DNA from 2 places in the Paenibacillus sp. AK121 genome. Region 2 is predicted to be linked to the other one. Evidence: predicted binding sites of a transcription regulator. Region 2 holds the regulator's gene; the other holds the start of a gene.

Region 1 (6,768 bases), on a different contig from region 2:
AACGCTCTCCACTCCTGCAACCTCTGCTTTACCTTTGATCTCTTCGATGAAGGTTTTAGCTTCTGGTACGGTTTTGAACATCTTCCAGTTACCCGCGATAATCGGTGTTCTCAATGGTTTCAACTCCTAACTATTAGGTGCCCTAAAGCCTTTATTACGCGTAATGCGTTTGATTATTTATCGTTAAGTGCAACGACACCCGGAAGTGCTTTGCCTTCCATGAATTCCAGGGATGCGCCGCCGCCAGTGGAGATGTGATCCATTTTGTCAGCCAAGTGGAATTTTTCAGCCGCAGCCGCAGAATCACCGCCACCAATGATGGTGTATGCTTCTGTTGTAGCACAAGCTTCCGCTACTTCACGAGTACCGCCAGCGAAAGGCTCGATTTCAAATACACCCATTGGTCCATTCCAAACAACCAATTTGGAGTTTTTGATAACATCTGCATAGATTTTACGAGTTTTCGGTCCGATATCCACGCCTTCCCAATCTGCAGGAATGCCGTCGATGTCCACAATGTTCGTGTTCGCTGTAGCGCTGAAATCGTCAGAAATAACGATATCCACAGGAAGGTAGAAGTTTTTGCCAAGCTTCTTCGCTTTTTCAATAAATCCAAGAGCTACGTCCAGTTTGGATTCATCCAGCAAAGATTGACCCACTTCATGACCTTGAGCTTTGAAGAATGTATAAGTCAAACCGCCGCCAATAATTACGTTATCTGCAATGTTCAGCAGGTTGTCGATTACGTCGATTTTGTCTTTTACTTTGGAACCGCCAATAATGGCTGTAAAAGGACGATCTGGATTCGACAAGGCTTTACCAATAACAGACAACTCTTTTTCCATCAGCAAGCCGGAAACAGCCGGAAGGAAATGCGCGATACCTTCTGTAGAAGCATGAGCACGGTGTGCTGCACCAAAAGCATCATTCACGAAAATGTCAGCCAGTTCAGCAAATTGCTTAGCCAGTTCAGGATCATTTTTCTCTTCTCCTGGGTAGAAGCGTACATTTTCAAGCAATAGCACATCGCCGTTTTGCAGTTCAGCCACTTTCGCTTTAACAGCTTCACCAACTGCTTCGTCCACTTTAACAACTGGCTTTTTCAGCAGTTCGGACAAACGTACACCAGCAGCAGTCAGACGCATGGATTCAACGACTTGACCCTTTGGACGTCCAAAGTGACTCGCCAAAATAACTTTTGCACCTTTTTCAATCAGGTAGTTAATGGTTGGCAAGGTTTCGCGAATACGCTTGTCATCTGTAATTTTACCATCCTCAACCGGAACGTTAAAATCTACACGAACAAACACCCGTTTTCCATTCAGTTCTATATCACGTACGCTCTTTTTGTTCATCTCCATATTCCTCCGCACCCTTATAATTTTACGAAACAGGAATTTAAGGCACATTTTGATATATAAAGAGCGGAAACAATAACACCTGTTTCCGCTCTATGATGTTGCTCGATAAGGAAATTCTTATTTAGCCAATTTAGCGAAGTATTCCAACGTACGGATCAATTGTGCAGTGTAGGACATTTCGTTGTCGTACCAAGCTACAGTTTTAACCAGTTGTTTGTCGCCAACAGTCAGAACTTTAGTTTGAGTAGCGTCAAACAGGGATCCGAAAGTCAGACCTTTGATGTCAGAAGAAACGATTTGATCTTCAGTGTATCCGTAAGTTTCAGGATCGGAAGCTTCTTTCATCGCTGCGTTGATTTCTTCAGCAGTTACGTTTTTCTCCAGAACTGTTACCAGCTCAGTCAGGGAACCTGTTGGTACTGGAACACGTTGAGCTGCGCCATCCAATTTACCTTTCAGCTCAGGGATAACCAGACCGATTGCTTTAGCAGCACCAGTAGTGTTAGGGATGATGTTTTCAGCTGCTGCGCGAGCACGACGGAAGTCACCTTTAGCATGTGGAGCATCCAAAGTGTTTTGGTCGCCAGTGTAAGCGTGAATTGTAGTCATCAAGCCTTCAACGATACCAAATTTGTCTTGCAATGTTTTAGCCATAGGAGCCAGGCAGTTAGTTGTGCAAGAAGCACCGGAAATTACAGTTTCAGATCCGTCCAGAATTTCATGGTTTACGTTGTAAACGACAGTTTTCATGTCGCCAGTAGCTGGAGCGGAGATAACAACCTTTTTAGCGCCGCCTTTCAAATGTTTCTCAGCAGCTTCTTTAGTTGTGAAGAAACCTGTGCATTCCAGAACGATGTCTACACCCAGGTCTCCCCAAGGCAATTCTTCAGGGTTACGGTTAGCCAAAACTTTAACTTCTTTACCGTTTACTTTGAAGAAACCGTCATGTACTTCTACTTCCCCTTGGAAAGTACCTTGTGTTGTATCATATTTCAACAGATGTGCCAGCATTTTGGAATCTGTCAAGTCGTTAATTGCTACTACTTCAATACCTTCTACGTCTTGAATACGGCGGAAAGCAAGGCGTCCAATACGTCCGAAACCGTTAATACCAACTTTAACTGTCATGAGTGAGTTCCTCCCAAAGTTCGTTTAGTTTAGTTTTATATATTCAAGACAGACCCGAAAGCCCGTCAAGACAACACAATTAAAAAACCTTATCAATCTCTTAAATAACGGCTTACAATCTCGGCAGCAGCGCCTTCGTCGGTGACAAGAATGTCTTCCTGTCCGAAACGCAATACCGCATGAATAGCAGCCGCCTTGCTCTTGCCTCCAGCCACACCTAACACCGTCTCCGTACGCCTGATGTCCTCCAAACGGAGTCCAAGCGTCAGCATTCTGTGAACAACGACGCCGTCTTCGTTAAAATAATAGCCAAACGATTCGGCAACCGCGCCCTCATTGCTGATCTGGGCAAAGGTTTCAGGGTCAAGCTTGCGTCTGTGGGCCATTGCTATGGCGTTGCCTATTCCGTGAATGATAATACGACTTTCTCGAATCAGGCTCAATATATCCTGAATATTCGTATCCTCAAGCAAGGAGTTGTAAGCATGATTGCTGAGCAAATCCGGTACATGGAGCAGACGGTATTGAGCGCCGACCTTGCGAGCCATCGTGGAGGCAATTGTATTTGCCTGCATTTCCATGCTCTCTCCCAAACCCCCGCGTGCCGGTACAAACCATCCGCCTTTAAGCGGGCCGTTAGCAGGTAATGTCAGTTGTTCCGCCACATCTGCAATCGTCGTGCCACCTGTTACAGCGACCACGTCCTCGTCATCCATAACACTCAGCAGCGCCTTTGCGCCAGCACGGCCCAGTTCCTGCTTCGCTAACGGTGAAGCATCCGAATCCCCTGGAACGACAACCACCTTCCTCAAACCGTAGGCTTGACGAATCTGATCCTCCAATTGGGACAGGCCGAACAAGTTGTTCGCAATCGGCTCCAGCTGTTCCAGCAGATCCAGTCCTGCTTTGCTCACCTTCATGCCCACACTCTCAATCTCAATTAGCCCTTGCGCTTTAAGGAGATCAGTCTCAGCGCGCAGTACGCGCTCGGTCATATCCAGTGAAGCTGCCAGTGTTCTGCGTCCAATAACTTCGGACAACATAATCTGATGCAGGATCGTGTACCTTTTTTTCAAAACATCCATGAGGTCGGGCAGAAGCTGCTTCTGTATTTCTAATATCTTTCGCATGCTTTCCACTCCCGCACACTTCTAAGTTCTGTCTCTATGCTATATCTCTAACTGGTCTTAAAATGTCCCGGGATAACTTTTTAAGTCCCACGTATATCTTACCCAATATTTGCTTCACATGCAAGTCTATCTGAACCTATATTTCTCAACTTTTTATGTGAATATGCGCACGTAATAAAAGCTTGCAATTCAATGCCGTATATCATATAATCATCTTTGTTTCCAATTAATTAGTTAGTTGCTTGTAATGTTCATCTGTGCGCCCGTGGTCCAACGGATATGACGTAGGCCTCCGGAGCCTGAGATCGAGGTTCGATTCCTCGCGGGCGCGTCGTTTTATATGATTGGCTAAATGTTCCATATAATGTTTTTAACCAAAAAGAGCGCTGAGCGCTCTTTTTTTAATTAATAGTTTGACTTTCTTTGACTTTTTGTTTGAAATTGTTTATCATGTGGTTAATACGGTAACAGTTTATAAATAGGGATGTGTAATCGGCATATCCACCAAATCCACTAACGATATTTAAGGGAGGTTTTTTGACGTGAGCTATGTTCCTATGGTAGTAGAACAAAGTAACCGCGGCGAACGCGCCTATGACATTTATTCCAGACTGTTGAAGGATCGCATTATTTTGTTGGGCTCGGACGTCAATGACGTTGTAGCCAACTCAATTATTGCACAAATGCTGTTTTTGGCTGCTGAAGATCCTGAAAAAGACATTCACTTGTATATTAACAGTCCTGGCGGTTCCATCACAGCTGGTATGGCCATTTTCGATACGATGCAATACATTAAACCTGACGTATCTACCATTTGTGTAGGTATGGCTGCTTCCATGGGTGCTTTCTTGCTGAATGCAGGTGCCAAAGGCAAACGTTTTGCCTTGCCAAACAGTGAAATTATGATTCACCAACCACTGGGCGGTGCACAAGGACAGGCAACGGATATCGAAATTCGCGCCCGTCGCATTCTGAAAATGCGTGACAAATTGAACCGCATTCTCGCAGATCGCACAGGTCAACCACTGGAACGCATCGAAAAAGACACAGACCGTGACTATTTCATGTCCGCTGATGATGCCAAAGAATACGGTATTATTGATAAAGTGTTAACTAGCTCCTCTCCAGAAGGTGTATAAGAAAAGTGGTTTACTTTTGAATAGCTGTTAAATAGAAAGGCTGCCTCGGATTTTTGTATCCAGTAGGCAGCCTTTTTATTTACTATAATTTTTTATATATAGCTAAACCAAATTATTGATTTTGTCCCGCAAAAGGCTTCCCGCCCTGAGGCAGCAGTTGAGCGAACGAGTAAGTAAACTCCGGAATTCCATACGCGTATGGAGCATAATCATACAAATCAAACACGATGGTTAGTCCACTATTGGTCACATAAAAATTCTGATCTGCGGCCAACTCTTTAAATTTTTCAAAACCTTCGCCAGCCTGGAGCGCATCAATTTTTTTCTTCAAATCAGCATTCAAAAACTTTTTATAGTTCGGATTTGCCTTCAATACGTCAGACAATTGCAGCAGCTTGCCATCAGCGAGCGAGAACGTGTATCCTTTACGCGCCGTCATACCATGTGCGCCACCTGTATACGAGTAGTCCTGCATAATCACACTTAGAATACCGTCCTTGTTATAGGCAATTGCAAAATCATTCTCGAAATCATACGGTCTTTCTGCTGTAACCTCTCCGTCTGCCACCATCTTTTTGCCTGCTGCCAATACTGTCTCTGCATGCTTTTTTAGCACATTATTAATGGCCTGTTGAGCCTCAGGATTCAGCTGGCTGCCGCTGATTTGTGGATACTTAATCTTATAAGACACCTTTGCATTACTCGAAGCTGGAAGCGTCTGAGACGCAATTGTGATTGGATTTAGCTGGCTTTTACTTAATGTTACGGTTTTCTGAACTGCATTCCACTGAGCATCGATACCCAGATAGTCTTTCAGCAGACTCATAGGAATGTACAGCTTCCCGGCGATCATTTTGGCATCCATGCTGCGCGTGTTGATTCCGTTCACATTGACATAGGCATCCGAGGAGGAGACCACGATATAGAGCTTGTTGTACCCACTCCCCACTGTATATGTCCCTTCTTTGGTGTCATAGCTCACCGGAATTTCCAAGCTGTCACGCAGTGCTGCCACTGGAATCATGGTGTTCCCGTTCACTTGAATACCTTTAGAGGCCAACGTTTTACCATTCCATTGGATGGCGATCCCTGGTTGCTGTGTTGTCGCTTGCTGCTGTTTGGTCGATGCTGCCCCAATATAGGAAACGGGAATAACCGCAACCCCTGCTAAAATTCCCGCTGCCAGCAATGCTGAGCCCCATTTTTTTGTATGTTTGTTCATCGTAAGTATTCCTCCTATTGCAAATCTGTATAATCTATGTGTTTTGATCACTTTTCTTATTATATCTATACCCTATTGTATGTAGTTTACAATCTGTACACTCCTTGATTTCAATCTGTACACCTAACAGCCATTAGCTATGACAGACTCATTACAAAACGGTTTCAATAGACAAAAGAAGCCAACAAGTCATCCTGCAATGTTGCAGGCGCTTGCGGCTCCGCTTAATGGTCTATACTAGTTCATCTCATATTGGGCAGACACTTGGACTTTCACCGTTACTTGACCCGACTGTATCTCTGTTCCGCCACTCATATCCATGAGCGCTTTGGACATGGCATTCTCACGTTGTGTGTAAACCTGAGCTTCCCCGCCATCTACTGTCACATTCACCAGAGCTCCTAAACCGCGTTTAGCTGATTTTGCTACGGCACTTGCTTTGGATTGAGCATTATCCAACGCCTTTGCAATTGCTGCTTCCTCATAAGCGGAAGGATTCTCTACGGAAAACTGTATATTATCTACGTTGTTTGCACCGGAATTTGTAGCCTCATCCAACAGTTGACCAATTTTATCCAAATTGCGATATTTCACTGAAAGTGTATGGTTGGCCATGTAGCCTTTGAGCTTCTGTCCTTCTTTCTCGTTATAGGTATAGTTAGGCTGTACAGAGAACTGGCTTGTCTGAATATCGTCTGCACTAATGCTCCATTTTTCTTTTAACAGCTGTGTAACCTTGTTTATTTTCGCAGCATTGGCTTTTTGAGCTGCAGCAGCGGTGTTTCCTT
Region 2 (6,768 bases):
ACCAGAACAAACATGGGGAATCTTCGACGGGCACGAATTGAATGCTAAACTGACCTTGCTGCCGCTACAAGTATACATACATGGTCAGGTTTTTGATATGGGGGGCATTGCTGGTGTGGCAACGTGGCCGGAAAAGCGTCGCGGGGGTATGGTTTCACGTTTGTTGACGCATGCGCTTGAAGAGATGAAGACTGCAGGACAAAGCCTTTCTTTTCTGCATCCATTCTCATTTGCCTTTTATCGTAAATTTGGATGGGAAACATATACGGAGTACAAAAAGTACGTCATTCCAATTGATAAATTCCCTGCTAAACTTAAAACAGAAGGTATAGTCAAACGGGATATCAAAAATATTTCAGAATTGGACCAAGTGTATCAATCGTATGCTTCACGTTACAATGGTACGCTGGTACGAGATAAGGAATGGTGGCAGGAACGGATTTTAAATGAAAATTATCGAACTGTAGTATATTACACGGATGCAGGCAATCCTCAGGGATATGCACTATACAAAATAGAAGATAAACAGTTAAATTGTGATGAGTTGGTATATGAAAATGAGACGGCACGTCGGGCTTTGTGGACTTATTTTGCAAATCATGACTCAATGATAACCCAAGGTAAATTTATTTACGTTCCAGCAGATGACAACCTGCCCTTTTTACTCGATGATCCGCGAATTCAACAGGAAACGGTGCCTTATTTTATGGGGCGTATTGTGGATGCAGTTGCTTTTGTAGAGAGATACCCTTTTGAGCAGATTGGAGAAGAAACAAGTTTGACCTTACATCTGACAGATCGGTATGCCCCTTGGAATGAAGGAGTATGGAGATTAACAATTACTACGGAGGGGCAAGGACATCTGGCAAGAGTGGATACAAGCAATTTATCTGACAACGCCTTAGCAACTGACTTGAAACTGGGGATTCAGTCATTAACAACTTTAATGCTCGGCTACCAGCAAGCTGATAACCTGTCTAATTGGGGGCGTATTGAAGGAAGCAGTAAGTCTGTGGCTGCACTTAAACGTGTAATACCAATAAAACAAACGTTCTTATTGGATTTTTTCTGATAAAGCTCCAATTGGTTCTTCTTAATGTCCAACTTTTTTTTAACCAAATTGGATGTGGTTTATCATAATTACTCAAAGCTCTTTCCATAATGGGAAGAGTTTTTTGTAATATGGTATAAAACATAATTAGATTGCGAAAAATGGTATTGACCCCTTGGCAAAAATGAAATTTGTGCTATAATACGAATATAGTCAAAGAAAGTCAAAGTCAATTGGAATCAGTGTGATTCCACAAAAGTATTATGTTGTTGGATTGGCCGTATATAACAATTTGACAGCAAAAAAGTAAAAAATAACGACCTGATTTGCGTATAGTTAGGAGCTGCTTCTTATGGACAGAAGAGAAGTGTATGATTTATCGCAAATAAAGGTCACACTAGAAACAAAACGGTACAATTCCAATGGATGTAGAACAGGCAATAGCCTGAATACAGCTTAGATTCGTGACTATACCGTTTGGTTAAGTTCAATATACGGCGGACTCTGTGGAGCGTGAAATGTATTTGAATTCTTGCGTTTCCGTTAGTGGAGGATGATGAAATGCGCAATGTTTCCGACATTATTGAACAATATTTGAAGAGCATGCTGCTGGAAAGTCCCCAAGGCTTAGTGGAGATTCAGCGTAATGATCTGGCTGACCGCTTTTCCTGCGTACCGTCGCAAATTAATTATGTAATTAGTACCCGGTTTACGCTGGAAAAAGGTTATGTGGTGGAAAGTAAACGCGGTGGTGGAGGCTACATTCGAATTCAGCGAATTCAATTACCTGCACAACATGCGATCCATACACACCTTCATCAGAGCATCGGGGAGGAAATTAGCCAATCGGCAGCAGAAGGACTGATTTATCAGTTAGAGGAAGCTCATTTTTTAAGCAAAAGGGAAGCTGGTCTAATGAAGGCTGCTTTATCAAGAGATACATTATTGCTAAAGCTTCCCTATCGTGACCAACTGCGAGCAAGATTGCTTAAGGCTATGCTGATCTCGTTGCTGGCGGCCAAATAGCTAGTATCCATTAACCAGTGAATAGAGATTTGCAATTCAGATGTAGGGATTTGTAAAAATCCTGACGTTGAAGGAGGTGCTTTTATGCTGTGCCAAGAATGTAATATGCGGCCGGCAACTTTGCATTTCACCAAAATTGTGAATGGCGAAAAGACAGAGTTTCATATTTGTGAGACATGTGCGAAGGAAAAAGGGGAGATGATCCCTGGAACACCTAATGGCTTTTCGATTCATAGCTTGTTGTCGGGGATGTTGGATTTTGACTCCAGCACAAAGAGCCAGTCTTCAGGTCACACTGTTCCCCAAAATCTGCAATGCAAGGATTGCGGTATGACTTATACACAGTTTAGTAAGCTAGGACGTTTTGGATGTCCATCATGCTATCAATATTTTGATAGTCGTCTGGACCCTCTGTTCAAGCGTGTGCATGGTAGTACGAGTCATGTTGGGAAAGTTCCGGTCCGTACTGGAGGCCGATTAAAGGTTAAACGGCAAATTGATGATTTGAAAAAAGAGATGCAACAACACATTGTACAGGAAGAATTCGAATCAGCTGCTGAGCTTAGGGATCAAATCAGAAAGCTTGAAAAAGAAATGACTGAAGAGTAAAGTTTGTGAAGAGTAGGAGGGAATGCGTGATGCCCAATATCCGATTTACGGAAAAGCCGCTAAGTGATTGGATGCGTGGTGATGCTGCGGATTCGGAGATTGTCATTAGCAGCCGGGTAAGAATTGCGCGTAACTTGCAGCATCTGCCTTTTCCCATGCTTGCTACCAATCAGCAGTCGGAAGAAGTGCTTCAACGCTTAACGGATATCCTTCAGTATGATGATTTGCGTCGTTTTGGTACTTTTCATACCTTGAAAATATCCGAGTTGGATGAGATCGACAAGCAGGTACTGGTTGAGAAGCACTTAATTAGTCCTAATTTGGCGAACGAATCTCGCAACGGTGCTGTGTTGATTAGTGATGATGAATCAGTTAGTGTTATGATAAATGAAGAGGATCATCTGCGTATTCAGTGCTTATATCCGGGATGTCAGGTGAGAGAAGCCTGGGAACGCGCCATGGTCATTGATGATGCATTCGAAGCTCATGTTGATTATGCATTTGATGATCGGAGAGGTTTTCTGACCAGTTGTCCGACGAATGTCGGCACAGGTATGAGAGCTTCGGTGATGATGCATTTACCCGCATTGGTCATGACTCACCAAATCAATCGTATATTGTCCGCTGTTTCACAGGTCGGTCTTACAGTTCGCGGCATTTATGGTGAAGGCAGCGAAGCAGTTGGAAATTTGTTTCAGGTATCTAATCAGATTACCCTGGGACAAACCGAAGCGGAAATTATCGAGAATCTGCATGGCGTGGTGCTGCAAATTATAGAGCACGAACGTTCTGCCAGAGAACGATTGATGAATGAATCCATGCTGCGGATTACAGATCGGGTGATGCGTTCATTCGGTATTTTGTCATATGCAGCAGTTTTGGATTCCAAGGAGGCTGCACAGCGGCTGTCCGATGTACGTCTCGGTGTAGATTTAGGGATTTTGGAGCGTCCTTCCATTGCAGCGATGAATGAGCTTAATGTGATGACGCAACCTGGCTTTCTGCAAAAAAGCTTTGGGGATAAAATGAATACCGGTGAGCGCGATATGTACCGGGCGAAGCTGATCCGGCAAAAATTAGGCACAACCCTTTAATATATAGAATTATCTGAAATACACATTGTGGAGGTGCAGGATATATGATGTTTGGAAGATTTACGGAACGTGCACAGAAAGTGCTTGCCTTGGCCCAGGAAGAAGCTGTTCGATTGGGACACAACAACATTGGCACAGAGCACATTTTGCTAGGACTCATTCGTGAAGGCGAAGGAATAGCAGCGAAAGCCTTAATCGGTTTAGGGCTGGGACTGGAAAAAATCCAGGATGAAGTGGAAACACTGATTGGACGCGGTCAAGAGCAACCAACGAACATTGCCTATACTCCACGTGCCAAAAAAGTCATTGAGCTGTCTATGGACGAAGCGCGTAAATTGGGGCATACCTATGTAGGTACCGAGCATATTTTGCTAGGTCTCATTCGTGAAGGTGAAGGCGTAGCAGCACGTGTACTGAACAACCTGGGTATCAGTCTGAACAAAGCGCGTCAGCAAGTGCTTCAATTGCTCGGCAGCAGCGAGGCAGTTTCCAGTCATCACGGTGCTCCAGCTAATGTCAGCACGCCAACCCTGGACAGTCTGGCACGCGATCTGACAGCTTCTGCGAAGGAAAATAACCTGGACCCCGTTATTGGGCGCAGCAAGGAAATTGAGCGCGTTATTCAAGTGCTCAGCCGCCGTACAAAGAACAATCCTGTTTTGATCGGTGAACCTGGGGTAGGTAAAACAGCGATTGCCGAAGGATTGGCACAAAAAATCATAGCGAATGAGATTCCTGAAACATTGCGCGACAAACGCGTAATGACACTCGATATGGGATCTGTCGTAGCAGGTACTAAGTATCGTGGTGAATTTGAGGATCGCTTGAAGAAGATTATGGACGAGATTCGTCAAGCCGGAAATATCGTACTGTTCATTGATGAGCTGCATACGCTGATTGGTGCTGGTGGAGCAGAAGGCGCAATTGATGCGTCCAACATCCTGAAACCTGCTCTGGCACGTGGCGAGCTGCAATGTATCGGTGCTACTACGCTGGATGAATATCGCAAATATATTGAAAAAGATGCTGCTTTGGAGCGTCGTTTCCAACCTATTACAGTGGATCAACCTTCTCCAGAAGAAGCAATCCAAATCTTGTATGGTCTGCGCGACCGTTATGAAGCGCATCACCGTGTAAAAATCACGGATGAGGCTATTGAAGCTGCAGTAAGATTGTCAGATCGTTATATTACTGATCGCTTCCTACCGGATAAGGCTATTGACCTTATTGATGAAGCAGGCTCCAAGGTAAGGCTGAATTCCTATACAGTACCGCCAAACCTGAAACAGCTGGAAAACCGTCTGGAAGATATCCGCAAGGAAAAAGATTCAGCGGTACAAAGTCAGGAGTTTGAAAAGGCAGCTGCGCTACGCGATACAGAGCAAAAGATTCGTGAAGAGCTGGATGTCACTAAAAACCAATGGAAAGAACAACAGGGGCGTACAGATTCCGAAGTTACGCCAGAGGATATCGCTCAGGTTGTTGCCATCTGGACTGGTGTCCCAGTCAGCAAGCTAAAAGAAGAAGAAACACATCGCTTGCTGAATATGGAGCAACTGTTGCATGAACGGGTGATTGGACAGGACGAAGCTGTTAAGGCAGTAAGCCGGGCGATTCGCCGGGCACGCGCCGGTCTGAAAGATCCGAAGCGTCCAATCGGCTCCTTTATTTTCCTCGGTCCAACTGGGGTTGGTAAAACAGAGCTGGCACGCGCCTTGGCTGAATCTATGTTTGGTGATGAAAATGCGGTTATCCGTATTGATATGTCCGAATATATGGAGAAGCACTCCACATCCCGTCTGGTAGGAGCGCCTCCAGGGTACGTTGGATATGAAGAAGGCGGTCAACTGACTGAGAAGGTACGTCGTAAGCCTTACTCTGTTGTGTTGCTGGATGAAATTGAAAAGGCACACCCAGAAGTATTCAATATTCTGCTGCAAGTGTTGGAGGATGGACGTCTGACGGATTCCAAAGGTCGTGTTGTTGACTTCCGTAACACACTCATCATTCTAACATCTAACGTTGGTGCGCAGGCAATCAAACGTAACTCCACGCTTGGTTTTACAGCTGTTGTGGACGCTGGGGCGGATTACGATAACATGAAGGGCAAAGTGATGGATGAACTGAAGAAAAGTTTCCGTCCTGAGTTCTTGAACCGGATAGATGAAATTATCGTTTTCCATTCTCTCGAAGAAAAACATATTGCTGAAATTGTTTCACTCATGTCTGAGGAGCTGCGTAAGCGTCTGAATGAGTATGAGGTGGACTTTGAGTTGACAGACAAGGCTAAGAATTTCCTTGCTAAGGAAGGCTTCGATCCAGCGTATGGTGCGCGTCCATTGCGTCGTGCAATCCAGAAGCATATTGAAGATCGCCTGTCCGAGGAACTGTTGACTGGAAACATTTCTAAAGGCGACTCTCTCTACATTGATGAAGAGAACGGTGCATTGACAGTAACGAAAAAGGATAATGTATCCGCGAAGTCCTAAAGCAGTTTAGTAAATAAAACATTAGAAAAGGGTGTCTCGCACGCTGGAAAGCTATTGCGAAGGCACCCTTTTTGTGTATTGAATATCTTGAAAGGGTAGGCTAAAAGCTTTGGGAAAGTTTGTGATACTGCTTTACGTCCGCCAAGCTTCAATGGTAAACTTTTATTGTTACAGCTCTTTCAGGTGCTGTGTGAAGATAAATTTGACATCATCGTCGTCAAGAAGGAGCCAGGGAATAAAGTATGGCTAAAGTGAAAACTAAATTTTCCTGTACGGAATGTGGCTATGAATCGCCTAAATGGTACGGAAAATGTCCTGGATGCCAGGCATGGAATTCCATGGTCGAAGAAACGGAAAGCGTTGTAAAAACTCAAGGAATGGGATCTTCCCTTCTTACTCATAGCACAAAAGACAAACCGCTTCCTATTATTGAAGTGGAAAGTGGCAAAGAAACACGAATCTTGACGGGAATTGGTGAATTAAATCGTGTACTTGGTGG

What was found. The regulator CtsR, encoded in region 2, represses protease genes until heat stress. The targets are predictions, from matches to a motif close to ATGGTCAATAAAGGTCAAACA.
Region 1: the regulator CtsR is predicted to act here: its motif matches at 4,030-4,050, upstream of clpP (ATP-dependent Clp endopeptidase proteolytic subunit ClpP).

What each region holds. Positions count from the first base shown of each region.
Region 1 is NZ_JAHPJM010000011.1:23,758-30,525, reverse strand. Features, by position in the region: gene tpiA (triose-phosphate isomerase) at 1-114, opposite strand, end outside; gene KSP24_RS18525 (phosphoglycerate kinase) at 174-1,355, opposite strand; gene gap (type I glyceraldehyde-3-phosphate dehydrogenase) at 1,479-2,489, opposite strand; gene KSP24_RS18515 (sugar-binding transcriptional regulator) at 2,582-3,619, opposite strand; tRNA gene KSP24_RS18510 (tRNA-Arg) at 3,879-3,950, shown strand; gene clpP (ATP-dependent Clp endopeptidase proteolytic subunit ClpP) at 4,162-4,758, shown strand; gene KSP24_RS18500 (PdaC/SigV domain-containing protein) at 4,871-5,980, opposite strand; gene KSP24_RS18495 (SIMPL domain-containing protein) at 6,218-6,768, opposite strand, start outside.
Region 2 is NZ_JAHPJM010000019.1:354-7,121, forward strand. Features, by position in the region: gene KSP24_RS23180 (GNAT family N-acetyltransferase) at 1-1,072, shown strand, start outside; gene KSP24_RS23185 (CtsR family transcriptional regulator) at 1,613-2,077, shown strand; gene mcsA (protein-arginine kinase activator protein McsA) at 2,162-2,686, shown strand; gene mcsB (protein-arginine kinase McsB) at 2,716-3,780, shown strand; gene clpC (ATP-dependent protease ATP-binding subunit ClpC) at 3,825-6,269, shown strand; gene radA (DNA repair protein RadA) at 6,512-6,768, shown strand, end outside.